2 regions of the Pseudomonas sp. 1L-C-7-B-C1 genome follow, and region 2 is predicted to be linked to the other one. Evidence: riboswitches for the same ligand, from Rfam matches in the RefSeq annotation. Region 2 holds a riboswitch; the other holds the start of a gene.
The links. A riboswitch is a leader RNA that binds a small molecule or an ion and turns the genes downstream of it on or off. The one in region 2 is predicted to bind manganese.
Positions count from the first base shown of each region.

Region 1 (7,729 bases), on a different contig from region 2:
CGCCATTTAGGCGGGTATGTTTCCAAACAGGTTACCTAGCAACTGTCTAAGTCTTTTTTGATCGAATCGCATTGCTCAGCATTCACCTTGAGGCGCGACGTCGCAACAGACCATCACATCAACCTCAATGCATTTCCGTCAGCGCCAGCTTCAAACCCAGCGCAACCAGCACGCCACCCATCGCCCGATCAAACCAGTGCCCCATCCGCGCGAAGCCCGCGCGGACCCGAGGCTGGCTGAACAGGCGTGCCACCAGGCAAAACCATGCGCCAGTCGCGAATGCCAGGTAAACGCCATAACCTGCCTGAACCAGCATTGGCGTGTGCGGGTTGATCACGACGGTGAACAGCGACAGGAAAAACAGCGTCGCTTTCGGGTTCAGCCCGTTGGTGACGAACCCGGCCGTGAAGGCGCCGCGCGCGGTGCGCTCGCCTTTGGCGATGTCCACGGGCGCATCCGATGCGCTCGCAGGTTTGGCCCGCAGCGCTTTGATACCGATGTAAATCAGGTAAGCCGCCGCCGCCCATTTCAAGGCGTTGAATAGCACGATGGACTGCGAAACGATCAAGCCAATCCCCAGCAGCGAATAGCCGACGTGCAGGAAGATCGCGGTGCCCACGCCCATGGCCGTGTAGGTGCCGGCCTTGCGCCCGTGGGTCACGCTTTCGCGCACGACGACCGCGAAATCCGGACCGGGGCTGGCGACGGCCAGCAGGTGAATCAGGGCAACGGTTAAAAATTCCGTCCAGTACATCGGAGTTCTCCAGGCGTTATGGCGAGCGGCAGGCTCTGGTAGGCTCGTCACATTACGCTTCCCACCCACCGAGCAAAAGGTACAGCTGATGCCCAGTCAACGCCGAGCAGTTTTCCTGGATCACTCCTCTCTGGATCTGGGGGATCTCGACCTCGCGCCGTGGCGTGAAACCTTCAGCGAACTGGTGCTTCATGGCAGCACCACAACCGATCAGGTGGCCGAGCGCTTGAAGGACGCCGATGTGGCCATTTCCAACAAGATCATGATCGATGCCGCCACGTTCGCCGCCTGCCCGAATCTTAAACTGGTGTTGGTGACCGCCACCGGCGTCAACAACGTCGACCTCGATGCAGCGCGCACGCATGGCGTGGTTGTCAGCAACTGTCAGGGCTACGGCACCCCTTCCGTCGCCCAGCACACGCTGATGTTGCTGCTGGCGATGGCCACCCGCTTGCCGGATTATCAACAGGCCATTCATCTGGGCCAGTGGCAAAAATCGAAGCAGTTCTGCTTGCTGGACTTCCCCATCGTCGAGCTGGAAGGCAAGACACTGGGGCTACTGGGCCATGGCGAACTGGGGGGCGCCGTCGCGAAGCTGGCCGAAGCTTTCGGGATGCGCGTTCTATCGGGTCAGATCCCCGGCCGCCCGGCACGACCCGACCGCGTGCCGCTGAACGAGCTGCTGCCCCAGGTCGATGCCCTCACGCTGCACTGCCCGCTCAACGAGCACACTCGGGACATGATTGGCGCCCACGAGTTGAGCCTGTTGAAACCGAAAGCCTTCATCGTCAATACCGCGCGCGGCGGCTTGATCAACGAGCAGGCACTGGCTGATGCGCTGCGCAACGGCCATCTCGGCGGCGCTGCCACGGACGTACTCACCGTCGAGCCGCCGGTCAACGGCAATCCGCTGCTGTCGGGCGATATTCCGCGCTTGATCATCACGCCCCACAGCGCGTGGGGCAGCCAGGAAGCGCGGCAGCGCATCGTCGGCCAGATCAACGAAAACGCTTTGGCGTTTTATGAAGGCAAGCCGGTCCGGGTCGTGAGCTGACACGCAGCACTTCGCAGGCCAGCCGATCCGCCGCACAGGGCACGTGCGCGGCGTGGCAGGCCTGTTAAACTTCGCCCTTTTTTTCGAGGAGCCGATGATGGACCCGCGCAGTGAAGTGTTACTCCGGCAGGCCGATTTGTTTCAGGGCTCCTTGTTGCTGACCGGCCTCCCCGCCGACGACCTGCTGAGCACGCTGCCCAATGCACGTGGCTGGAGCTGGCACGCTGGCGACTTCGATACCCTTGGAACGCGTTTTCCCGAGCGCGTGCACTTCGGCACCGAAGCACCGGCCGAACCCTTTGACGCCGCGGTCCTGTTTTTGCCCAAGGCCCGCGACCTCGCCGATTACCTCATCAACGCGCTCGCTTCGCGTCTGGCCGGACGTGAGCTGTTTCTGGTCGGTGAAAAACGCGGCGGCATTGAAGCCGCCGCCCGCCAGCTAAGCCCGTTCGGGCGTACGCGCAAGCTCGACAGCGCCCGGCATTGCCAGCTCTGGCAAGTCACCGTCGAAACGCCTCCGCCAGCCGTTGAACTCGATAGCCTGGCCAAACGTTTCGACATCGAAGTCGAAGGCGGCACGTTGAAGGTGGTGAGTCTGCCCGGCGTGTTCAGCCACGGCCGTCTGGACCGCGGTTCGGCGCTGTTGCTGGAAAACATTGACCGACTTCCCGCCGGGCATTTGCTGGATTTTGGCTGCGGCGCGGGGGTTCTCGGTGCAGCGGTGAAACGTCGTTACCCCGAAACACATGTGACGATGCTGGATGTCGATGCGTTTGCCACCGCCAGCAGCCGGCTGACCCTGGCGGCCAATGGCCTTGAAGCCGACGTCATGACCGGCAACGGAATTGACGCCGCGCCGAACGACCTGGACGTGATTCTGACCAATCCGCCGTTCCATACCGGTGTGCACACCGACTACGCCGCAACCGAAAACTTGTTGAAAAAAGCGCGTGAACACCTGAGAAAGGGGGGCGAACTACGGTTGGTAGCCAACAGCTTTCTGCGCTATCAGCCGATCATCGAGTCGCATCTCGGGCCGTGCGCAATCATGGCCGAGGGCCAGGGTTTCCGGATTTACCGCGCGAAACGTGCGTGATAATTAGCACTTGCCGAACACGAGACGTGTAGGCAGAATCCGCTCCGTCCTAGGGGAGTAGTCTCCCACGAGCGCATGCTCGTCCGGCACGCATCAACATACTTGGTCCTCAGACCATGGTGCGTGCGACCCCAGATCCGCTCAGACGGATCGGTGGTTTGACAAGACCTATGACACGAACATCCTGACCCGGGGCGGGGAGGTTGTACGTGTCATAGCCGTGTTGACCCGCCCCTTAGGAAAACCCTGATGCTGGAATCCCTGTTGGTCCCCACCGCCGTCGTCGCACTGGCCGAAATCGGTGACAAGACCCAACTCCTCGCACTCGTTCTCGCCGCTCGCTTCCGCAAGCCCTGGCCCATCATCGCCGGGATTGTCGCAGCCACGCTGGCCAACCATGCCGCAGCCGGGGCCGTCGGCGCATGGTTCAGCAGCTACCTCTCGGATTCCGTCCTGCACTGGATTCTTGCAGCGAGCTTTACCGCCACGGCGCTGTGGACGCTGGTTCCGGACAAGCTGGACGACGACGAAGCCAATACCGGGCGCAAGTTCGGCCCCTTCCTGACCACGCTGATCGCATTTTTCATCGCGGAAATCGGCGACAAGACGCAGATCGCCACGGTCATGCTGGCGGCGCAGTATTCCAACTTGTGGCTGGTGATTATCGGCACAACGCTGGGTATGTTGCTGGCCAATGTGCCGGTGGTGCTGGCGGGGAATTTCGCTGCGGAGAAACTGCCGCTGACGCTGATCCGTCGTCTGGCAGCGGGGGCGTTTTTCGTTCTGGCGATCGTTGCGGTGTACAAGGCGATGCAGCTCAGCGGCTGGGTGTAGGCGCTAACGATCACCTGTAGGAGTGAGCTTGCTCGCGATGCTCTTCAATCGCTTCGCAGATACGCAGCGACTATTCGATGATCGCGAGCAAGCTCACTCCTACAGCGTTTCATGCACCAACCCGTTCCGAAAAACGCCGCGCAAGCTCACAGCTATCGAGATCAGGCGCTGATCAGCCCTTCGGTGCCTGCTGATACAACGGCATCACTTTCGGGATCGCTGCCTGCAACGAGGCGATCCGGTTCGACGAGGCCGGGTGGGTACTCATGAATTCTGGCTGCGACGCGCCGCCTTGGGCTTCCATCTTCTGCCACAGCGTGATCGCGGCATTCGGGTTGTAACCCGCGCGAGCCGCCAGTTCGAGGCCCAGCAAATCCGCTTCGTTTTCATTGGCGCGGCTGTTCGGCAGCGTCAGGCTGTAATCGACCACGGTGTCGGCCAACGCCAGACTGTCCTGCCCCAATCCCAACAAGGCACCGGCACCCTGCTTGGCCATCTGCACACCGTAGGCCTTGGACATCGCTTCACGACCGTGTTCGCGCAGCGCGTGAGCGATTTCGTGGCCCATGACCGCTGCCAGTTCGTCATCGCTGAGTTTCAGCGTATCGATCAGGCCGCTGTACACGATTATCTTGCCGCCAGGACCGCAGTTGGCGTTCAGTTCGTCGCTCTTGATCAGGTTGACGTCCCACTGCCACTGGGCCGCGTCGGGCCGCAATTTCGGCGCTTGGGCGATCAGTCGCTTGGCGATGGCCTGAACGCGCTTGCCCTCGGCGCTGCTGTTGTCGAGCACGCCTTTGGATGACGCTTCACTGACCGTCTGTTGATAAGACTGGGCGTACATCTGGTTGACTTCATCAGTCGACAGCATGCTGAACATGTATTGCTTTCGCTCGACACCCACCGAATCGCCGGTGGTGGTATTGACCGCCTGACACCCGGCAACCAGCAACGCTGCCGTCACGCCACAAAGAGCAAAAATCCTGCGCATCTCGTATCTCCATTGAAACAATCGCGCCATCCTAGGCAATACGCGGGCTGAGCACCAGATGCCAGCCGTCTGCCATGTAAAAAGGCGCAAGCAAATCGCGCCTGTGTAACGGCAGCGAAATAACGGAATGACGATTTGAACCGAGCCAGAGCGGATTACAACGGTGTCAGGCATTCCGGTGCGTTGAGCTTCGGATCATTCACCAGATTGGCCAGCGGCCGCTCGCGCAGTTGCGTTTGCGGGGCGGCGAGCAGTGATTGCAAGGTGATCAGCGGGCAATCCGGATCAAGCCAGGCGCGCTGCCCTTCTTCGTCGAGAATCAACGGTCGACGCTGGTTCATGGCCGACTGCGTGACCACGGCAACGCTCAGGTAAGTGTGGCCTTCGACGGGATAGGCTTCCCAGATCGCCGCGAAATACAGCGTCGATCCTTCGGCCGGCGTCAGCCAGAACGGCCGCTTGCGGACGCTGCCACGCCATTCGTAAAAACCGTTGGCCGGCAGCAGGCAGCGTCGTTCGCGAAAGGCCTGCTTGAACATCGGCTGCTCGGCCACGGTCTCGGCGCGGGCATGGGCCGGCGTTCGGGACATGTCGGTCAGCCAGGGCGGCGTCAGCCCCCAACGCGCCCGCGCCACTTCGCGTCCGCGCTCACCACCCTGCTCGACCTCGCCCGGTGCAGCCCGAACCATCAACACAGAAGCGGCAGGAGAAATATTCCACTGCGCTTGCTGGTCGCTCGGGAATCCGGGCAGGGCCGCAAAGGCAGGCGACCAACGAAACAGGGCATAGCGTCCACACATGGGTTCAGCACAACTCTTTTTGAAAGCGAATGAGGCGCGCGCGAACCGGATTCAGCACAGCAACACATCGGGGTAGCTGTCTGGCTCGTCACCAGGCAGCGGAAAGGCGGCATTGTACTCGGTGATCAACAGACGCGCCCGCTCGGCCTGGTCATCCTCGACCGTCAGGCCCAGCAATCCGAACGCCGGCAAGTCGCCGACGGCGCCCAGTAAATGACGCCCGGTGATGTGGGACTCGATGCCTTCGCTGGCCAGCATGGACTGCAGCAGCTCGCCTTCCATCAGGTGTTCGGGCTCGTAAATCTTGCGCATCACTCATTCTCGCTGCGGACGTCCAGCGTCCACTCTTCCCCATCGGTCTGCAGGCTGAAGATGATCGGCCGGCAGCAGACGGGGCAGTCCTCAATGTAGGTCTGATCGCCGCCGGAGATATCCAGCACCGCCTCCACCGCTTCGCCGCAATAAGGGCAGTCGTAATCCTGTATTTCCTGCATCGCAGTCTCCGGGCACAGTTTTGCGTATAATCGCCGACTTGTTTGCCGGTCGAGCTTTATTCCTCAGCATCCGGGCATCAGCCTGAGTCGACATCTTCAGCGAAGCCGCTTTATTGAGCGGCCGCCGCCCAGGCACCACGCCTGCGGTGTCGTGACTCGCTGCTGCACCGGACTCGACCTCCTTTACCTTAGCCGTTTCCGACAAGAGAGCATGATGGGCGAATTCGATGCCATCCGACCATACGACGACACCGAAGTAAAAGCCGTGCTTGATCGGCTGCTGGGTGACAAGGCGTTCCTCGCGATCCTCACGCATTTCCGATTTCCGCGTCTGGCCGGCTCCCTCGGCTGGATTCTGCAGCCGGCCATCGCGCGCAAGCTGCGTCGCCAGTTCGCCGGTATCGACACTGTCGCGGCCCTGCAGGACAAGGTCGAACATTACGTCGATCACACCATCGAACGCGCCACTGACGGTGTGACCTACACCGGCGTCGAGCAGTTCAAGTCCGGGGTGGCGTACCTGTTTCTGGCCAATCACCGCGACATCGTGATGGACCCGGCCTTCGTCAATTACGCGGTCTATCACGCGGGTCTGCCGACACCACGCATTGCCATTGGCGACAACCTGCTGCAGAAGCCTTTTGTCAGCGACCTGATGCGCCTGAACAAAAGCTTCATCGTGCACCGCTCGATCATCGGGCGTCGCGAGAAGATGGCGGCCTACCAGTTGCTGTCGGCGTACATCAACCACTCCATCCGCAATGACTGCCAGTCGATCTGGATCGCCCAGGCCGAAGGCCGCGCCAAGGACGGCGACGACCGCACTGAATCGGCCATCCTCAAAATGTTCCACATGAGCCGCAAGGACGAGCCGTTTGGCGAAGTCATCCAATCGTTGAACCTGACGCCAGTCTCGATCAGCTATGAATACGACCCGTGCGATCACGCCAAGGCGCGGGAGCTGTACATCCGCGCCACCACCGGCAGTTACACCAAAGTGCCGGGCGAGGACGATGTCAGCATTGCGTTGGGGATCACCGGCTATAAAGGCCGCGTGCACGTGAACTTTGCCCCGCCGATCACCGAGCTGTTCGAGGACACCAAATTACTGGCTATCGAAATGGACCGACAGATCCTCGGCGGCTATCGACTGTTCCCGGTGCATTACCTGGCGTATGCGCAGTGGGCCGACGCCGAGCCCGAACTCAAGGTGCCGAAGGCCGCCGAGGTGTTCCCGACGGACGAGCTGGAACGTGCGGAGGATGAATGGCAGCGCCGACTCAATGGCTGCCCCGCCGAGCACCGTCCGTTTCTGATTCAGCAATACGCCATGCCGGTACGCAATCAGTACCGGGTGAAGGCGGGCCTGCCGCTTTAAGCCTCGCCCTTCCACGAATGAACGGCGCTCTCAAGGCGCCGTTTTTTGTTGTGCGCCCTCCGTTGTTGCCGAGACCGGCCTTCACAAATGTGTCACTGCTGACACACTTAAGCGTAAGACTCGCTCGTTAAGGTCGTCGGCTATCCAAACGAGTGAAGGCGTACGCTATGCGATCCAGCAATCAGGTTGCCCGTGTCATGGTGTCCTCCCTGGCACTTTCAATGCTCGCCGTGTCGGTTCAGGCGGCGAGCCGTGCGGGAGACGACACCCTCAACGGCGTTGACCTCCTTTCCGGATTCGACACCTTGTGGACAACCGGCGCGACCTG
Region 1 is NZ_JBXAWH010000001.1:628,653-636,381, forward strand. Features, by position in the region: gene AC0Z8Z_RS02825 (LysE family translocator) at 125-754, opposite strand; gene AC0Z8Z_RS02830 (2-hydroxyacid dehydrogenase) at 843-1,808, shown strand; gene AC0Z8Z_RS02835 (methyltransferase) at 1,906-2,904, shown strand; yybP-ykoY riboswitch at 2,944-3,064, shown strand; gene AC0Z8Z_RS02840 (TMEM165/GDT1 family protein) at 3,154-3,738, shown strand; gene AC0Z8Z_RS02845 (M48 family metallopeptidase) at 3,911-4,729, opposite strand; gene AC0Z8Z_RS02850 (SOS response-associated peptidase) at 4,885-5,529, opposite strand; gene AC0Z8Z_RS02855 (putative signal transducing protein) at 5,581-5,841, opposite strand; gene AC0Z8Z_RS02860 (CPXCG motif-containing cysteine-rich protein) at 5,841-6,023, opposite strand; gene AC0Z8Z_RS02865 (1-acyl-sn-glycerol-3-phosphate acyltransferase) at 6,238-7,401, shown strand; gene AC0Z8Z_RS02870 (autotransporter domain-containing protein) at 7,599-7,729, shown strand, end outside.
Region 1: it holds a riboswitch for manganese, as region 2 does, so the genes downstream of both, AC0Z8Z_RS02840 (TMEM165/GDT1 family protein) here and mntP (manganese efflux pump MntP) in region 2, are expected to answer to the same signal.

Region 2 (7,729 bases):
GCCGGTATCGCTAAGGCGCTGGCTGCCCAGGGCGCCACCGTCATTGTCAACTACGCCTCCAGCAAGGCCGACGCCGAGGCTGTGGTCACTCATATCACTACCCACGGCGGCTCAGCCATTGCCGTGCAAGCGGACATGAGCCAGGGGACTGACGTCGCGCGTCTGTTTAACACGGTCCGCGAGCACTACGGGACGCTGGATGTCCTGGTGAATAACGCAGGGGTGGCGGTGTTCCAGATGATTGATGACCTCACCGAAGAAGCCTTCCACACGCAATTCAACCTGAATGTGCTGGGCTACCTGCTCGCGGTGCGAGAGGCGGTCAAGCTGATGGGGCCTGGGGCAAGTATCATCAATATCAGCTCGATCCTGAGTACAGACCCCTACCTGGCCTCCAGTGTCTACTCGGCCACCAAGGGTGCCGTCGACACCTTGAGCTTCGCGCTGGCCAGGGAGCTGGGGCCGCGCGGTATCCGGGTCAACTCGATCCTGCCGGGCCACACCAATACGCCCGCAACGGCCGGGCATTTTGCGGGCGAGTTAGGAGAGAGAATACTGGCGGGTACGCCCCTGGGACGCTTCGGCGAGCCAGAGGACATTGCCCCTCTGGCTGTGTTCCTGGCTTCCGGTGAATCTCATTGGGTCACGGGCGAATCCATCAGGGCGTCCGGCGGGGTTCGTGGCGTCGGGTATTAACCCTCCGGGTTGAGGTCTGAAGCGCACGGTTCACGTGCGCTCAGTCCGTCGTTACGCCGCCGACAGATGCTCGTAAAGAATCGTCGCGCCAACCAGCATCAGCACAATGCCGCCGATAATTTCAGCGCGCTTGCCCACCACCGTCCCCAGCACGCGGCCCAGCATCACGCCAATCGTGACCATCACCGTCGTGGCGACACCAATGGCGGCGGCAGCCACCAGGATATTCACGTTGACGAAGGCCAGGCCAACGCCCACGGCCAGCGCATCGATGCTGGTGGCGAACGCGGTCACGGCCAAGATCAGGAAGGAATGCTGGTTGGGCTTTTCTTCTTCGGCCTCTTCGTGCTTGAGGCCGTTGTAGATCATGTGCACGCCGAGGACCACCAGCAGGGTGAAGGCGATCCAGTGATCCCAGTTCTGGACGTAGGACGTGGCGGCCTGGCCGATCAGCCAGCCGATCAGGGGCGTGATGCCTTCGATGACGCCAAAGATAAGACCGGTGCGCAGCGCTTCGATAAAACGAGGCTTATGGAGGCTCGCGCCTTTACCGATGGCCGCTGCGAAAGCGTCCGTGGACATGGCCAGAGCAAGAAGGATGAGGGAAATCGGGTTCACGGCTATGTTCCAGTCGGGCTGTGAGTCAACGACGCTACCACACGCCCGACTCTAGGCATGGATGCATCGTTGGTCTCGCCAACCCGAAGGTGTTCGTGCCACGGCAGGCCGCCGAGAATGTTGACACGAACGCTCTGGGACAATGAGTCCAGAGCAGGCTACTCCCCAACAAGGGCCGCCACTATAGCGCTTGAATGTAAAAGAAATGTCGTCGCGTATGATTTTGCTTGGGCCGGGCAGGGGGCGGAGCTGTGCACCGCCATCTACAGGACAAATCGTTACGGGCCGAAGCGGCACGCTTGAGCACGCAATGTGATTGCGGCTAAACCGCTTCCGACGTCGCGATACAGCCCAGGATTCTCAGGTACAGGCTCACGGTCGTACCGGCGCCGGGCGCAGTGTCGATGCGCGCATCGCCGCCAGATTTGATCGCAAAATCCCTGGCTTGGGCCAACCCCAGCCCCGTTCCTTCGCCAACCGCCTTGGTCGTAAAGAAGGGCTCGAACACCTGGTGCGCGACCTCGGCAGTCATGCCGGGGCCGTTGTCCCGGACACTGACGACCAGATAGTCGCCCTGCTGGAGCGACAGATCATCTTCCACGTGCACCCATCGGGTCGACACATGGACCTGACCGGTACCCTTCAGCGCATCGCGCGCATTGGTAAGCAGGTTCATGACCACGGCGTGGAGTTGGGCCTCCATGCACAGCACACCCCAACCCCATTCGGCGAAATCGAAGCTGAGATCGATGCGTTCGCTCATCGAGTGGCGCATCAGCGACTGCGCCGCGTGAAGGCGTGCGGTCACGTCGATACAGATGAGTTCAGGCCCGTCACCGCGTACGCTGGACATCAAATAACTGATGAGCTGCCGGCCTTGCTCTACGGCTTGCAGACCGGTCTCGGCGAAACGCTCGACGTCGATCGGCCGGCGGGAACGCAGGCGGGTCATTTGAAAGGCAGCGCTGACGCTCTGCAGCAGGTTGTTGAAGTCATGGGCAATGCTTGCGGTGAGCATGCCCAGCGATGAAATGCAGCGCGAGTTCTGCAGCAGCGGGGTCACTTCGCTGGGGTTCTGCTCGGCTTGCTTGAACTGTTCCTCAAACTGCGCGAGCTGCCGTGCGCGCTGCTTGCCCAGCAACCGGGCTTCCAGCAAGGCAGCGGCTTGCCGGGCCAAGGCCTGCAACGCAAGGGATTGACGTTCGCTCAGCTGCCGGGTCTGGGTATCGATCACGCAGACAGTGCCGAGGGCGACACCGCTTTCCGTAACGATAGGGGCGCCTGCGTAGAAACGAATGTAGGGCGGGCCGAGCACCAGCGCGCTGGAAGCGAAGCGAGGGTCCAGGGCGGCGTCTTCAACCACCAGCACCTGCGCGGGGTCGAGAATCGCATGGCCGCAGAAGGCCAGATCCCGATGGGTCTCCTGCACGCCGAGGCCGATGCAGGCCTTGAACCACTGGCGATCTCGATCCACCAGGGACACCAGCGCAATGGGCGCGTCGCACAGGGTGGTGGCCAGTAGAACGATGTCGTCGAATGCCTTCTCGCTGCCGGAGTCCAGCACATCCAGGTGCTCGAGGGACAGGGCGCGCTCTTCCTCGTTGAAAGGAAAGGGGGCGGGATGATGGGACATTGATAATCTGCGTGGAGAAAAAAAGGGATCGCGCATCATGCGCTGTGACCCGTCGCCCCGCAAGAGCACCGGCCTGTCGGTGGTCGGGGCGCTGTCGGGAGCCGTCAGCCACGCGTGGGTTGATCCCAAGCACTATCGCCGTGTGCAGAGGGGGCAAAACGCAACATCATACGGACAAACCCACCCATTCGAGGTGAGAAACCTGCTGTTGGTCCGATAAGCACCGCTTGGGGCGCTTGATGTTCAAGCGTCGGAAAATCAAGGCGATAACGGTATACATCCCTTCAGATTACCCCCGCCATGATCCTCAGAAAACTGAACCTCGCCCCACGTTCTGCCCTGTGCTTCGGTTTCTTTTGCGCGATGATCATCGCAATCGGGTTGCTCGCCCTGCGCCAGGCCGATCTTCTCAATTCAGCAGAGAAGTACGTGGAGACCAACGTCCTGCCCAGCGTCAAATTGCTCGGTCAACTGGATCGAGAGTTTGTGAGCATCAGGGGTAACAACGCTCGTTTGCGCAACCCCCTCGAACCCCAGGATCGCAAAGCCAAGGCCCTCGGCGATATTCAGCAGTCGCGGCAATTGATCGCTACCCACTTGAAATCACTGGGCGCCCTGATCGTGACCACCAAGGGCCGAGAGGCGTACCAGACCTTTGAAGAAGCTCAACGTGGCTATACCGCCGCGCAGGATCAGTATCTGGCATCCATTGCGGCCGGGCAGCTTGATGCCGCCGTGGCCCTCTCCAATAACCAAATGAGAGACGCCGCCCAGGCAGTGGAACAGTCGATAGCCCGTTTGATTGAGGTCAACGATGGTAAAGCCTTGAAAGCCGGCGCTGACGCCGACGCTGCTTATCAGCAAACCCTGCTGATTGTGGGCCTTTTCATCGCCGTTGCCGTGGCGACGTCGTTGCTGCTCGCGCTGATGTACACCCGCAGTCTTACCCGACCCATCGGCGAGTCGCTGGAAATTGCCGAGCGTATTGCGGCAAATGATTTGAGCAAGGACATCAAATCCGATGGTACCGACGAAGCGGCCCGGCTGATCAAGGCGTTGGCGGTCATGCAGGGAAACCTGCGCCAGGCGCTGAGCCTGATTGGTGACTCCTCCACGCAGCTCGCGGCGACCTGTGAAGAAATGCATGCCGTGACAGAGGGTGCTTCGCGGACCATCCAGCGCCAGAGCCACGAGATTGAAATGGCCGCCACCGCGGTGACCGAAATGAGCGCGGCGGTGGAGGAGGTTGCCAGCAACGCGACCTCTACGTCCGAGCTGACCGCCCAGTCGAGCTCTGCGGCGAACGCCGGACGCACGCAAGTTGAAGAGACCGTGTCGGCGATCAACGTGATGGTCGCCAATGTGCAGGCCAGCTCCGCCGAGGTGAGATCTTTGGCCGTCATGGCCACCGACATCAGCAAGGTACTGGATGTGATTCGAGCCATCGCCGAGCAGACCAATTTGCTCGCACTCAACGCAGCCATCGAAGCGGCCCGGGCAGGAGAGGCGGGTCGCGGTTTCGCGGTCGTGGCGGATGAAGTCAGAGCCTTGGCCCATCGCACTCAGCAATCGACCCAGGAGATCGAGAAAATGGTGGGCTCGATCCAGACGGGCACCAGCGGTGCGGTGTCCTCGATGAACCAGACCAGTGTGCAGGCCAATAAAACCCTGGAAATGGCCAGCGGGGCGGGTGCAGTGCTGGCGGCAATCACCGCCTCGTTGAACCAGATCAACGAGCGCAATCTCATGATTGCCACGGCATCGGAAGAGCAGGCGCAGGTGGCCCGTGAAGTGGATCGAAATCTGGTGAGCATTCGTGATCTTTCCAGCGAAACCTCCGTAGGGGCAAGCCAGACGGCGCTTGCCACGGCGGAGCTCACCAAACTCGCTTCCGGATTAAACCGGTTGACCAGGCAGTTCCAGATCTAAGCGGCGATTGCGGATCTTCCTGCGGGCGCTCTGGACCGAACAACGGTTTTCTAAAGCTCTGCGGCCACCGATTCGATCATGCTCCGCAACCATTCCTGAGCGGGATTCCCATTGCCACGACGATGCCAGATGAGATGAAAGGTGATCTCCGGCAGTGCTACCGGCGGCGGGAACAGGATCAGTTTTCCTCCCGTTGGCGAGCTGAGGGCAATGCGCTTCAGGACGGTGGCGGTCATGCGGGAGGACGCGACGATCGCCGGCACTGCAAACATCTGTGGCAGCGTCAGTGCCAAGGTGCGCTGTTTGCCCAACTGAGCCAGCGCCTGATCCACCAAGCCGTGTCGTTCACCCTCGGGCGAAACCAGTACATGGGGCAGCGAGAGGTAAGTGTCCATGTCCATGCCGCTCCGGGCTGCCGGATGGCCGTGGGCGATGAGGGTGACGAACACGTCACGCAGAATCGGTCGCGTGAAAATGCGACCGTCTTGATGGCTGGGCAATACGCCAATTGCCGCATCAATCACTCCCGCGTCCAGCATGTCCACGGCATGGTCGCGGTCATTGACTGCGTGAACGTTGATCGACAGGTGTGGCGCGTGTTCGCTCAAGGTCTCCAGCAGCGTGGGGAGCAGCACGAAGGCGGGATAGTCCGACAAGCCAAGGTTCATTGTGAGTACGGCATCGGCCGGGACAAAGTCAGGCATTTTCAACAGCGCGGCTTTTATCTGGCTCAGCGCCTCGGCGACGGGTTGGGCCAACTCACGGGCACGGGGCGTTGGAAGGAGGCCGTCAGGGCTGCGCAAAAAAAGCGGATCGCCCAACAGCTTGCGCAAGCGCGAAAGCGCTGCGCTCATGGCCGGCTGGCTCACGCCGACCTGGGTGGCGGCGCGCGTGACGTTGCGCTCGTCCATCAGGGCATTGAATGCGGCAAGCAGGTTCAGATCGATGCCATGAAAATCCATAAATCAAATAAACCTATATACGAGCCATTTGTTATACGGATGGTAGCCCTGCGCTCACACTCTCGCCACACCCCACGACGAGAGCAACCCTATGTCCACCGCAGAACTTGCCACCCGCCTTCAAACCGAACGCCAGGCCGTTGAGACCCTCTACCGCGCGTTCAGCGAGAACAATCCCGACCTCGTCGACAGCGTGCTGGCTGCCGACTGGGATGACATCCCCTTGGCACCCGGGCAAGGCCCAGGCCCCGAGGGCATCAAACCGATCATCCGCAGCCTCGCCGACGCGTTTCCGGATGTGCGCATCGTCATCCACAACATGGTTCAGGCCCCTGGTCAGGTCGCCGTACGGGCTGAGATAACCGGCACCCACCTCGGCGAATTATTTGGCATCGCCGCCACCGGCAAACAGGTGAGCTTCCGTTTGCATGAGTTTCACGCACTGGAGAACGGGCGGGTGGTGACCACGTGGCACATGGAGGACTGGTTCGGTCTGTTCCTGCAACTCGGTCAATTCCCTCAAGCCTGAAGACCACGAGAAAGCCATCATGAAATCAGCCTCAATTTCTGTATTCGGCGGCCCTGAGGTCGTCACGTTGCACAACCACGAACTGAACAAGCCAGGCGCGGACGACGTCCTCGTGCGGGTCGAGGCGGCGAGCGTCAATCCGTTGGATCTGAAGATCATCGCCGGGTACATGCAGCCGGTCTTTCCCGTTGAGCTGCCATACATCCCGGGCACCGATTTCAGCGGCATCGTCAGCAGCGTCGGTGAGCGGGTGACGCAGCTGAAACCCGGTGATCGCGTGTTCGGCCGCAGCACGCCCACTGCGGGAGGCGCCTTTGCCCGGCAGCTGATAATTGCCGCCACCGAGCTGTGTCTGATCCCGGCTTCCATGAGTTTCGAGCAGGCGGCGGCGTTGCCGACGTCGTTCGGCACCGCGCAGCAGGCGTTGTTTGAGGTGGGGCAATTAAAGCCCGGTCAACGCGTCTTGATACATGGGGGAGCGGGCGGTGTGGGCAGCATGGCGGTGCAGCTGGCGCATCTGGCGGGCGCGTATGTCATCGCCACGGCTTCGGCGCGCAACATCGAGCGGGTGAAAAGCCTGGGCGCGGACGAGGCGATCGATTACCGCACCGAGGATTTCACCACCCTGCGTGACATCGACCTGGTGCTCGACACGGTCGGCGGCCCGACACTGGAAAGCTCCTGGTCGGTACTCGGCAAGGGTGGACGGATTGCGACCCTCGTGGAGTTCGACATCGAATCCCGCGAAGACCATGCCGGCGAAGCCGTGTTCTTTGCCAGCGCCACGCCGTATCTCCAGGAGGCGGTGCGGCAGTTCAGTGCAGGGCAACTGCAGGTTGTGACCGACTCGATTTTCACCCTGGACGAGACCCGCGCCGCACTGGAGAAAGTCGCCACCGGGCATGCCTCCGGTAAGGTCATTATCCGTACGGCCCATTGATTCAGTGGCGTCATCCATGTCACGACACGCCGATGGCTCGTAGATTTGATGTTCGCGGGCACGCGCAGCCAAAGCATGGGGTCATGAAATCGAAGGCTGTAGACGGGAGTGGCGGCTGGATGGTTGCAGGTACACCGATGCGGATCTTGAAGTCCTATAACGAGTGGGGTGATGCGGGTCACCGGCTCTAAGCGTTGAACGAGGGGAACGCGCATGAGCCGTTCCCCTCGTCGCACCCCGCCTGTTAGCCGAGGGCAGCCTCGCTGGCCATGCCCACCAGGGTCACTTCCTCCGCTTGCGCAAAGATCATGTCGGTAGTGCCCAGGTCCTGGGTCCAGTCGCCGGTGAGGGCGATCTCGAACCGATGGCCCTGAGCGTCCGGTTCCACATCCTTGAGGTAGGTGCGGTCCAGGTCGTGGTTA
Region 2 is NZ_JBXAWH010000002.1:7,979-15,707, reverse strand. Features, by position in the region: gene AC0Z8Z_RS03240 (glucose 1-dehydrogenase) at 1-696, shown strand, start outside; gene mntP (manganese efflux pump MntP) at 748-1,314, opposite strand; yybP-ykoY riboswitch at 1,327-1,488, opposite strand; gene AC0Z8Z_RS03230 (ATP-binding protein) at 1,637-2,947, opposite strand; partial or broken gene AC0Z8Z_RS03225 (MCP four helix bundle domain-containing protein) at 3,248-4,021, shown strand; gene AC0Z8Z_RS03220 (methyl-accepting chemotaxis protein) at 4,013-4,876, shown strand; gene AC0Z8Z_RS03215 (LysR family transcriptional regulator) at 4,927-5,838, opposite strand; gene AC0Z8Z_RS03210 (ester cyclase) at 5,930-6,367, shown strand; gene AC0Z8Z_RS03205 (NADP-dependent oxidoreductase) at 6,387-7,307, shown strand; gene AC0Z8Z_RS03200 (calcium-binding protein) at 7,552-7,729, opposite strand, start outside.